Regions from separate parts of the Sphingomonas sp. PEI4 genome, predicted to be linked through region 3. Evidence: riboswitches for the same ligand, from Rfam matches in the RefSeq annotation. Region 3 holds a riboswitch; each other region holds the start of a gene.

Region 1 (3,256 bases), 1.3 Mb from region 3:
GCTGCGACGTATTTTTATAACCGGCTGAAAGACGCGATCGCCAACGTAACGACGACCAACCCGCCGCAGATGTTGCCGGGTGTCGCAACCTACCGCGTCCGCCAGAACCTCGACGCGATCCGCGCGCATGGGTTCGAGCTGGATGCATCGTACCGACCGGGACCGTTCGGCGTGCAGGCGTCGTGGTCGCACACCAATTCGAAGGTCGAGGGATCGGGGATCACGGCCGCGCTCGATGGCTTGCGGCCGGCGCAGACGCCGCGCGATCAGGTGTCGGGGACGGTCGACTGGCGGCGCGATGCGGCGGCGGTGTCGCTGACGGTGCGGCATATCGGGCGGCAGTATGACGACGACCAGAACACGCGTGTGCTTGGGGCCGCAACGACGCTGGATGCGTATGCGGCGTTGCCGATCATGCGCTCGCTGGTCGCTGAAGTGCGCGGGGAGAACCTGTTCGACGAGCGGGTCGAGGCTGGAATCAGCGGGGCGAACATCGTCGAGCGCGCTACGCCGCGGACGATCTGGGTGGGGCTGCGCTACGGGGGGCGCTGATATTCAATCCGCTGCCCCGCCTGGGAAACGAAGACAGCGTGTTTCCCCGCGAAGGCGGGGACCCAGTCTGGGCTCCCGCCTTCGCGGGAGAACAATCTGGGCGGGCGCTGCCGTTCCGTGAGAACCACCACCCCGGCGAATGCCGGGGCCCAATTGGAAAGGTGGAGATAACGAGGCACCGCGCTCCGTTATTGCCGTTCCCCACTTGAGCCCCGGCCTCCGCCGGGGTGGCACGATGGCTAGTCAGCCGGCCTACCCCAGCGGCGCGACCTCCCTCTTGCGGGGGAGGATAAGTCCCCACGTTGACCCGTGCAGGACACGCGACTAGTGGCACGCTCGTGAAGGGTTCCCGGCGACGGGATCAAAAAGGGAAGTCGGTGCGCGGGCCGGTCGTCATGACCCCATCCGCAAAGCCGGCGCTGTACCCGCAACTGTGACCGGATAGCGGCCACCCCGATATGCCACTGGGTTTTGACCTGGGAAGGCGGGGTGGGCGCGGCGACCCGGAAGCCAGGAGACCTGCCTCTCACGGTCGATCCACTGCGCGGGCGGGTGTCCGGCGCGGACGAGTGCTCCGGTCCAGCCGGGTTTCCTCGAGCGAGAGACGTCTGCCGTTCCCGCGAATGGTCGCGGGCGGTTCTGCCAGGACGTGCCCCATGACGAAATTCTTCTTCCTCCTGAGCGCCGCAACGATCGCGTTGCCGGCCTATGCGCAGGACATTCCCGACTCCGACGCCCCCGAAGTCGTCGTCACCGCGACTCGCGCCGCGCAACCGCTGAGCGAGATCGGGCAAGCGGTGACCGTGATCGACCGCGCCGAGATCGAGCGTCGGCAGACCACCGTCGTATCCGACCTGCTCGCGACCACGCCCGGCGTGACGGTGACGCGCAACGGCACGGTCGGCGCGCTGACCAGCGTCCGCATCCGCGGCGCCGAGGCGGACCAGACGCTGGTGGTGATCGACGGCGTGCGCGTCAACGATCCCTCGTCGACCGGCGGCGGCTTCAACTTCGGAAACCTCCTGTCGAGCTCGGTCGAGCGGATCGAGATTCTGCGCGGGCCGAACTCGGTGCCCTGGGGCAGCCAGGCGATCGGCGGGGTCGTCAATATCATCACCGCCGCGCCGGCCGAAGGCGTGCAAGCCCGCGCCAACGCCGAATATGGCTATGCCGACAGCGTGTTCGCGAGCGCGGGCGTCTCGGGCAAATCGGGTCCGGTGTCGGGATCGCTGACCGGCGGATATTTGCGCACCGACGGTATCTCGTCGGCGGCCAGCGGCACCGAGCGCGACGGCTATCGCCAATATGGTGCGACCGGGCGAGTGGGGGTCGAGTTCGCGCCGGGGATCGGCCTCGACCTGCGCGGCTATTTCGCGGACAGCAAGGTCGAGATCGACGGCTTCCCGGCACCGGATTACGTGTTCGCCGACACCCCCGAATATTCGAAGACGCGCGAGGCATACGGTTATGCCGGCTTGCATGCGAACTTTGCCGATGGTCGGTTCAACAATCGCGTGGCGTTCACGATCGCCGACATCAACCGCGACAACTATGATCCGAGCTTCGGCAATGATCCGTCATTCATCGGTCGCGGCCGCAGCGAACGCTATGAATACCAAGGCGACTTCCGCCCGCTCGACCAGGTCCGCGTCGTCGCGGGCGTCGAGCGCGAAAACAGCCGCTTCAACGACGGCTTCACCTTCGCCGATACCGGCATCACCAGCGTATACGGCCAGTTGATCGTCAAGCCGCTCGACATCCTCACGATCACCGGCGGCATCCGCAACGACGATCACGACGATTTCGGCAGCCACACGACATTCGGTGCGAACGCTGCGCTGGCGTTGCGGACCGGCACGACGATCCGCGCGAGCTACGGCGAGGGCTTCAAGGCGCCGACCTTGTACCAGCTCTTCTCGGACTACGGGAACCGCGACCTCGATCCGGAAACCGCGCGCAACTTCGACGTCGGTGTCGAGCAGGCGTTCCTCGGCAATCGTGGCCGCGTTGGCGTGACCTATTTCAATCGCCGCACGCGCAACCAGATCGACTTCCGCGATTGCAGCCCGGCCGAGCTGACGACACCGGGTTCGATCTGCGCCAACCGCCCGTTCGGCGTCTACGACAACGTCGCACGTGCCGAAGTGGACGGCGTCGAATTCACGCTCGCGCTGCGCCCGGTCGACGCGCTGACGCTGACCGCCAACTACAGCTATATCGATACCGAGAATCGCTCGGTCGGGGACAATTTCGGCAATGCTCTTGCACGGCGTCCCAAGCAGACCGCGAGCGTCGACGCCGATTACCGGTTCGCGTTCGGCCTGTCGGTCGGCGGCACCGTGACGATGGTTGGCGACAGCTTCGACGACGTCGGCAACACCACGCGTCTCGACGGCTATGCGCTGGCTGGCGTGCGTGCGGAACTGCCGATCGGCGAGCGGTTCGTGGTTTATGGGCGGGTCGATAACCTGACCGACGCACGGTACGAGACGATCGCGGGCTACGGCAATTACGGCCGTGCGGCCTATGGCGGCGTGCGGTTGCGCCTGAAGTGAAGCGCGCGGCGATCCTTATCGCGCTCCTGCTCGGGGGCTGCGCCAAGCCCCCGGGTGTGGTTGCGAGTGGCGGCGGGGGGATCGTCTCGACCAACCCGTGTGCGGATTCGGTGCTGGTTCGCATCCTGCCGCCCGCACGGATCGCCGCG
Region 2 (3,256 bases), 180 kb from region 3:
ACAGCATGTGCGAGCCGGTCACGCGACCGAGACCCCCGCCTCGGCAAAGGTCGCCATCTCGTCATGTGCCGCCAGCGCCGCGCGAACGAGCAGCGTCGCGGTCGCCGCACCGCTTCCCTCGCCGAGCCGCATGCCCAGCGACAACAGGGGATCGAGCCGCAATGCCTGCAACAGACGCGCATGACCCGGCTCGGCAGATACGTGGCCGGCAAGACAATGCGCGAGGATGTCCGGGCATGCCGCCGCGATCGGCGCGACCGCGGCGCAACATATGAAGCCATCGAGCATGACGGGAACGCCCGCGATCCGGGCCGCGAGGACCGCTCCTGCGATCGCGGCAATCTCTCGACCACCAAGCCTGCGCAGCGTCTCAAACGGCGTGGTCAGCGCGTCCCGGTGTAGCGCCAGCCCGGCCTCCACCGTCGCGATCTTGCGCGCCATGCCGTCGTCGTCAACGCCGGTACCGGGCCCGACCCAGTCGCGTGCCGATCCATCGAAGCTTGCAAGGCACAGCGCCGCGGCCGAGGTCGAGTTGCCGATCCCCATTTCGCCGAGGACGATCAGATCCGGCGCGTCCGCAACGGCTGCCGCGCCCGCGTTGATCGCGGCGAGGCAGTCGCCCTCCGACATCGCAGCGGCCATCGCAAAATCGGCGGTCGGCCGATCGAGATCGAGCGAAACGACTTTGAGATCGAGCCCCGCCGCGCGCGACAGAGCATTGATTGCCGCGCCGCCATGCTCGAAATTTGCCACCATCTGCGCAGTGACCGAAGCTGGAAATGCGCTGACGCCGCGATCGACGACGCCGTGATTACCGGCAAAGACCACCACCCTGCCGCGATCGAGGCGCGGGCGTTCATGGCCCTGCCAGCCGGCCATGAAGACCGCGATCTCCTCCAACCGCCCGAGCGAGCCCGGCGGCTTGGTCAGTTGCCCCTGACGCGCCACCGCCGCGGATCGAGCCGTTTCATCCGGTTGAGGCAGGGCACGCAAGGACGCCAGGAATGCCCCGGAGGTTGGGAAACAGGTCATTCGACGACGAACCCGGCGGGCGGCGTGCGGGTGATGAAATGCCCTTTCACTCCCTGCGGCCATTGCTTGAACGGCACCTGCCCGAACGCGCTTTCGCCGTACAGCCGTGCGTAATCGAGGATTGCACGCGCGGCGTCCTCGGTCGGCTCGAACCTCCCGAGAACGTAGCCGACCTTTGCGGGTGCGCGCAGGTGGATCGTGCAGAAATCCTGGCATGCGAACAGGCACGGCATCTCCTGCACCGCAACGTCGGCATAGGCCGGATCGCTCGCTTGCACCGCCTTCAATGCGCTGACGAGCCGCGCGCCGCCGCGCACGCCTTCACCGTCGTCGCGCGCATCGGTGGAATGGCGGCACGTATTGCACGCGACCACCGCAACGCCGTCTTCGACTGGCTTCAGCATGTCCGTTCCCGGACGATAGCAACATGACGTGAACTTGGCATCGGAACCCCTTCGGACAGTCGGACCCGCACCGCGCGGCAGGCTGAAGGCACATGCCCCCTGCCTCCGCGTGACGCGAAGCGATGTCGTCGCTCGGGGTATTACCCGTCCGTTCGGCGCACCCTGGCCGGACGAAAGACGACCGCGACGGGCAGGTCTCCTGGCTCGCGGGTCAACGCCGTCCGCGCAGCCTTCTCGGGAGTATCCCAATGGCATGAGGCACGATGGCTCGCCGCGTACAGTTGCAGGGGCAGCCGGGTGTTTCCCGTTCCCATTTTCATTTCCCTAAGCGTTGCCGCCTTGGGAAAACCTGTCGCACGTAGAGCGATACGCGGGGGGAGAAGGTCATGCAAGGCGCCGCTATGGGAGTCAGAACCCCGCGAGCGGTCTTCGCACCCGCCCGTCATCCTAACGAAAGTCGGGACCCAGAGCCACGAAAGTCGCCATCCGTTACCCTGGGTCCTGACTTTCGTCAGGATGACGGACATTGATTGTAGCGTTCCGTTAAGTTGCTGAGTTACGTCAGAACTCGACCCCAGCCTGCGCCTTTACCCCCGACCGGAACGGATGCTTCACCTGCGTCATCTCGGTCACCAGATCCGCCACCTCGATCAGCGCATCCGGCGCATTCCGCCCGGTCGCCACGACGTGCGTCATCTCAGGCTTCCCCGCCAACACCGCCAGCACCTCGTCCACCGGTAGATACTCATACCGCAACACGATGTTCAGTTCGTCCGCCACAACCATCGCATAGGACGGATCGGCAATCATCCGCTTCACCTCGTCCCATGCCTCACGCGCCACCGCGATGTCGCGCGCGCGATCCTGCGTGTCCCAGGTAAACCCCTCGCCCATCGGCTTGAACTCGCACAGGTCTGGGAACGCGTCGAATACCGCCTTCTCGCCGGTCGCCATCGCGCCCTTCACGAACTGCACAACGCCGACCTTGCGCCCATGCCCGATCATCCGCACCGCCATGCCGAACGCGGCGGTCGACTTGCCCTTGCCCTTGCCGGTGTGGACGATGATCAGGCCCTTCTCGATCGTCTTGCTCGCGACGATCCGGTCCTGAACCTCTTTGCGCTTGGCGCTCTTGGCATTCTGCTCGTCGTCGGTCCGCATGATCATGTCCTCTCGTCCTCCCGATGGCGGATTGCGACGTGTGGCGCTAGAGCGTCCACCATGCTCCGCATCACCGACCTCAAGCTGCCGCTCAACCACGCCGACGAAGCGCTCCCCGCCGCGATCCGCGATCGCCTGCGCGTCACCCCGCGCGACCTGATCCGCTACACCATCGCCAGGCGGGCGCACGATGCGCGTGACAAGATGGACATCCAGCTCGTCTACTCGGTCGACGTCACGCTGAAGAACGAGGACACCGTCCTCACGCGCTTCCGCAAGGATCGCCACGTCCAGCGCACGCCTGACACGGGGTATCGTTTCGTCACCAAGGGCGGCGCGAGCTATACCGGCCCCCGCCCGGTCGTCGTCGGCGCGGGCCCGTGCGGGTTGTTCGCGGGCCTGATCCTAGCGCAGATGGGGTTCCGCCCGATCATCCTAGACCGCGGCAAAGTCGTCCGCGAACGCACCAAGGACACCTGGGGGCTCTGGCGCAAAAGCGTCCTCAACCCCGAATCCAACGTCCAGTTCGGCGAGGGCGGCGCCGGCACCTTCTCCGACGGCAAGCTCTGGAGCCAGATCAAGGACCCGCGCCACCTCGGCCGCAAGGTCCTGACCGAGTTCGTGAAGGCCGGCGCGCCGCCCGAAATCCTGACCGAAGC
Region 3 (3,256 bases):
AATCGTGCCCGCGAACACCCGCTTGCCCATTGATCATCCTCCCGTGCGGAATCTGACGATGCTCCGCGATTGGCGATCAACATGACGCGGCGCCGCGAAAAAGCCAAATTGAATTACGAATTGTTTGCGATCGATAGGGGCGCCGCCGACCATGCTTTGCCGATGCGCGTATTGGCAGCGTTGCGAAAGCAGGATACCCAACCGGGCAGGTGGCGGATCAACGCCGCCTGCATGATCGCGTCGGTGCCCTTCGGGGCTTGATTGGGAATGCGGTGCGGTGGGGTTCGCCCCGCCAATGCCGCGGCTGTCCCTGCAACTGTAAGCGGCGAGCGAAACGCACGGGCCCTTCGACTGGAGGGCAGCCACTGGGCCGTAGAGCCTGGGAAGGCGTGGCGTGGAGCTTTGACCCGTGAGCCAGGAGACCTGCCGGCGTCTGGTCGCTCTTGTCCCGGTCCAGGGGGTGGCCGAGGCACGGTGAACGCCGTCTGAGCGACGACACGCGCGGCAGGGGCCGCACGGCGACGCGCGTCGGCCGCTCGTGGCGTCCGGTCTTCACGTGTCCCGGCCGTTCGCGGCAGGCCCCCGTCCTCGTCGGACGCCGGGGAGTTCTGCATGACGACGTCGACGATCGATAGACGGGCCGACAGACTGGCCGACAGGCAGGCTGGCAGACCGACGCGGACCGCCACCCGCAGGCGGATCGGCTGGATGTTCGCAGGCCTGATCGCCGCCAACATCGCCGCATGGGCCTGGGCCTTCTCGCTGTTCCACGCGCAACCGCTGATGCTGGGCACGGCGCTGCTCGCCTGGGGCCTCGGCCTGCGCCACGCGGTCGATGCGGACCACATCGCCGCGATCGACAATGTCACGCGCAAGCTCATGCAGGACGGCCAGCGCCCGATCGCGGTCGGTTTCTGGTTCGCGATCGGCCATTCGGGCATCGTACTGATCGCGGCCGTCGCGATCGCGCTCACCGCCAGCGCGCTGTCGCAGTTCGAGGCGTTCAAACAGGTCGGCGGCGTGGTCGCCACCGTCATCTCCGCCGTGTTCCTGTTCACGATCGCGGCGATGAACCTCATCATCCTGCGCTCGGTCTGGCGCACCTTCGGCCACGTTCGCGGCGGCGGGACCTATGTCGAGGAGGACCTCGACCTCCTGCTCGGCAACCGGGGACTGCTCGCGCGGCTGTTCCGGCCGATGTTCCGCCTCGTCACGCGAAGCTGGCACATGGCCCCGCTCGGCTTCCTGTTCGGTCTCGGGTTCGACACTGCCACGGAGGTCGCTATCCTCGGTCTTTCCGCAAGCCAGGCCGCCGACGGTCTCTCGATCGGCACGGTGTTGGTGCTCCCGGTTCTGTTCGCGACCGGCATGGCGCTGGTCGACACGGCGGACGGCGTCGTCATGCTCGGCGCGTACGAATGGGCGTTCGTGAAGCCGATCCGCAAACTCTATTACAACATCACCATCACGCTGATCTCCGCCATCGTCGCTATCGCGATCGGCGGGATCGAGACGCTCGCGCTGCTCGGCGCGAAGCTCGGTTTGTCAGGCGGGATCTGGGACGTCGCGACGGCACTCGGCGAGAATTTCAACGGTCTCGGCTTCGCGATCATCGGCCTGTTCGTGCTGTGCTGGGTGCTGAGCTTCGCGATCTACCGCTGGAAACGCTTCGACGAGATCGAGGTCGTGCACGGATAGCTGGCGGCGTAACGCAAAGTCCGTTAGTTCGCGTTCGTGAGGGTTGGTTCGACCGAACCTCGTTGATCGCGCTGGTGCCCTTCGGGGCTTGAATGGGAATGCGGTGCGGAAGGGGTTCGCTCCTCCAATGCCGCGGCTGTCCCTGCAACTGTAAGCGGTGAGCGACACGCACGCGCCCTTCGGGGCAGCCACTGGGCCTTAGGCCTGGGAAGGTGTGCGAGAAGCTTCGACCCGCGAGCCAGGAGACCTGCCAGCGCAACGGTCGCTCTTGCTTTGATCCAGGGGGTGGTCACGGCACGGTACTCCGTTTGAGCGACGAACATGTACGGCTGCAAGGCTGTGCGTGCGTGTGCTTTCAGACGTCGAGGAGTTTCATAATGTCCGATCTTTCAAAGGTCCCCGTCACCATCGTCACCGGCTTCCTTGGTGCCGGCAAGACCACGCTGATCAGCCACCTGATCCGCAACGCGAACGGCCGCCGCCTCGCCGTCGTCGTCAACGAATTCGGCACGCTCGGCATCGACGGCGATATCCTCAAAGGCTGCGCGATCCCCGATTGCCCGGCCGAGAACGTGATCGAACTGGCGAACGGCTGCATCTGCTGCACGGTGGCGGACGACTTCATCCCGACCGTCGAGGCGCTGCTCGCGCTCGACCCGCGGCCGGATCACATCCTGATCGAGACGTCCGGCCTCGCACTGCCAAAACCGCTGCTCAAGGCGTTCGACTGGCCCGCGATCCGATCGCGCGTCACCGTCGACGGCGTCATCGCGCTCGCCGATGCCGAGGCGGTCGCCGCCGGTCGCTTTGCCCCCGATGTGGCCGCGCTCGACGCCCAGCGCGCCGCCGACCCGAGCATCGATCACGAGACGCCGTTGTCGGAGGTGTTCGAGGACCAGCTAGCCTGCGCCGATCTCGTGCTGTTGACCAAGGTAGATCTCGCCGGTCCCGAAGGCGTAGCCAAAGCGCGCGCGGTGATCGCCGCCGAATCCGCCCGCCCGCTCGCCGTGATCGAGCTAACCGATGGCGTGATTGATCCCCGCATAATCCTGGGTCTCAACGCCTCCGCCGAAGACGACATCGCCGCCCGCCCGTCGCACCACGACGGCGAGGACGATCACGAGCATGACGATTTCGACAGCGTCGTCGTCGAACTAGGCGAGATCGCCGACCCCGCCGACCTCACCGCAAAGATCGAAGCACTCGCCCGCAACGCCGACATCCTCCGCGTGAAGGGATACGCCGCGGTCACCGGCAAGCCGATGCGCCTGCTCGTCCAGGCGGTCGGCGCCCGCGTCCGCACGCAATACGACCGTCCGTGGCGCGCAGGCGAACCCCGCCGCACGCAACTCGTGGTCATCGCCGAACACGACCGCATCGACGAGGCCCGCATCAAGGCCGCGCTGGACGCCTGAGCCACGATGCACGTCGTCTTCCGCGAGACCCACGGGCTGGAGGAAAGCGCGGTCCCTCAGGACCTCGCCCAAACCCCCGCGGATCTCGTCGTCCTGTCCTTCTCCGACGGCGACCTCGGCGCATTCGCCGCGGGCTGGAGACG

Evidence for each region. A riboswitch is a leader RNA that binds a small molecule or an ion and turns the genes downstream of it on or off. The one in region 3 is predicted to bind cobalamin.
Region 1: linked by a shared signal. The riboswitch ahead of AC1MLZ_RS08255 (TonB-dependent receptor plug domain-containing protein) and the one ahead of cobW (cobalamin biosynthesis protein CobW) in region 3 are both predicted to bind cobalamin.
Region 2: linked by a shared signal. The riboswitch ahead of AC1MLZ_RS01245 (DUF1636 domain-containing protein) and the one ahead of cobW (cobalamin biosynthesis protein CobW) in region 3 are both predicted to bind cobalamin.

Annotation. Positions count from the first base shown of each region.
Region 1 covers NZ_CM155258.1:1,804,761-1,808,016, reverse strand. Annotated here, with positions in the region: gene AC1MLZ_RS08260 (TonB-dependent receptor) at 1-552, shown strand, start outside; cobalamin riboswitch at 879-1,093, shown strand; gene AC1MLZ_RS08255 (TonB-dependent receptor plug domain-containing protein) at 1,209-3,107, shown strand; gene AC1MLZ_RS08250 (ABC transporter substrate-binding protein) at 3,104-3,256, shown strand, end outside.
Region 2 covers NZ_CM155258.1:280,103-283,358, reverse strand. Annotated here, with positions in the region: gene AC1MLZ_RS01255 (histidine phosphatase family protein) at 1-7, opposite strand, end outside; gene cobT (nicotinate-nucleotide--dimethylbenzimidazole phosphoribosyltransferase) at 19-1,032, opposite strand; gene AC1MLZ_RS01245 (DUF1636 domain-containing protein) at 1,029-1,436, opposite strand; cobalamin riboswitch at 1,609-1,804, opposite strand; gene cobO (cob(I)yrinic acid a,c-diamide adenosyltransferase) at 1,998-2,603, opposite strand; gene AC1MLZ_RS01235 (NAD(P)/FAD-dependent oxidoreductase) at 2,658-3,256, shown strand, end outside.
Region 3 covers NZ_CM155258.1:459,353-462,608, forward strand. Annotated here, with positions in the region: gene AC1MLZ_RS01985 (hypothetical protein) at 70-261, shown strand; cobalamin riboswitch at 227-445, shown strand; gene AC1MLZ_RS01990 (HoxN/HupN/NixA family nickel/cobalt transporter) at 709-1,698, shown strand; cobalamin riboswitch at 1,754-1,967, shown strand; gene cobW (cobalamin biosynthesis protein CobW) at 2,076-3,113, shown strand; gene cobN (cobaltochelatase subunit CobN) at 3,120-3,256, shown strand, end outside.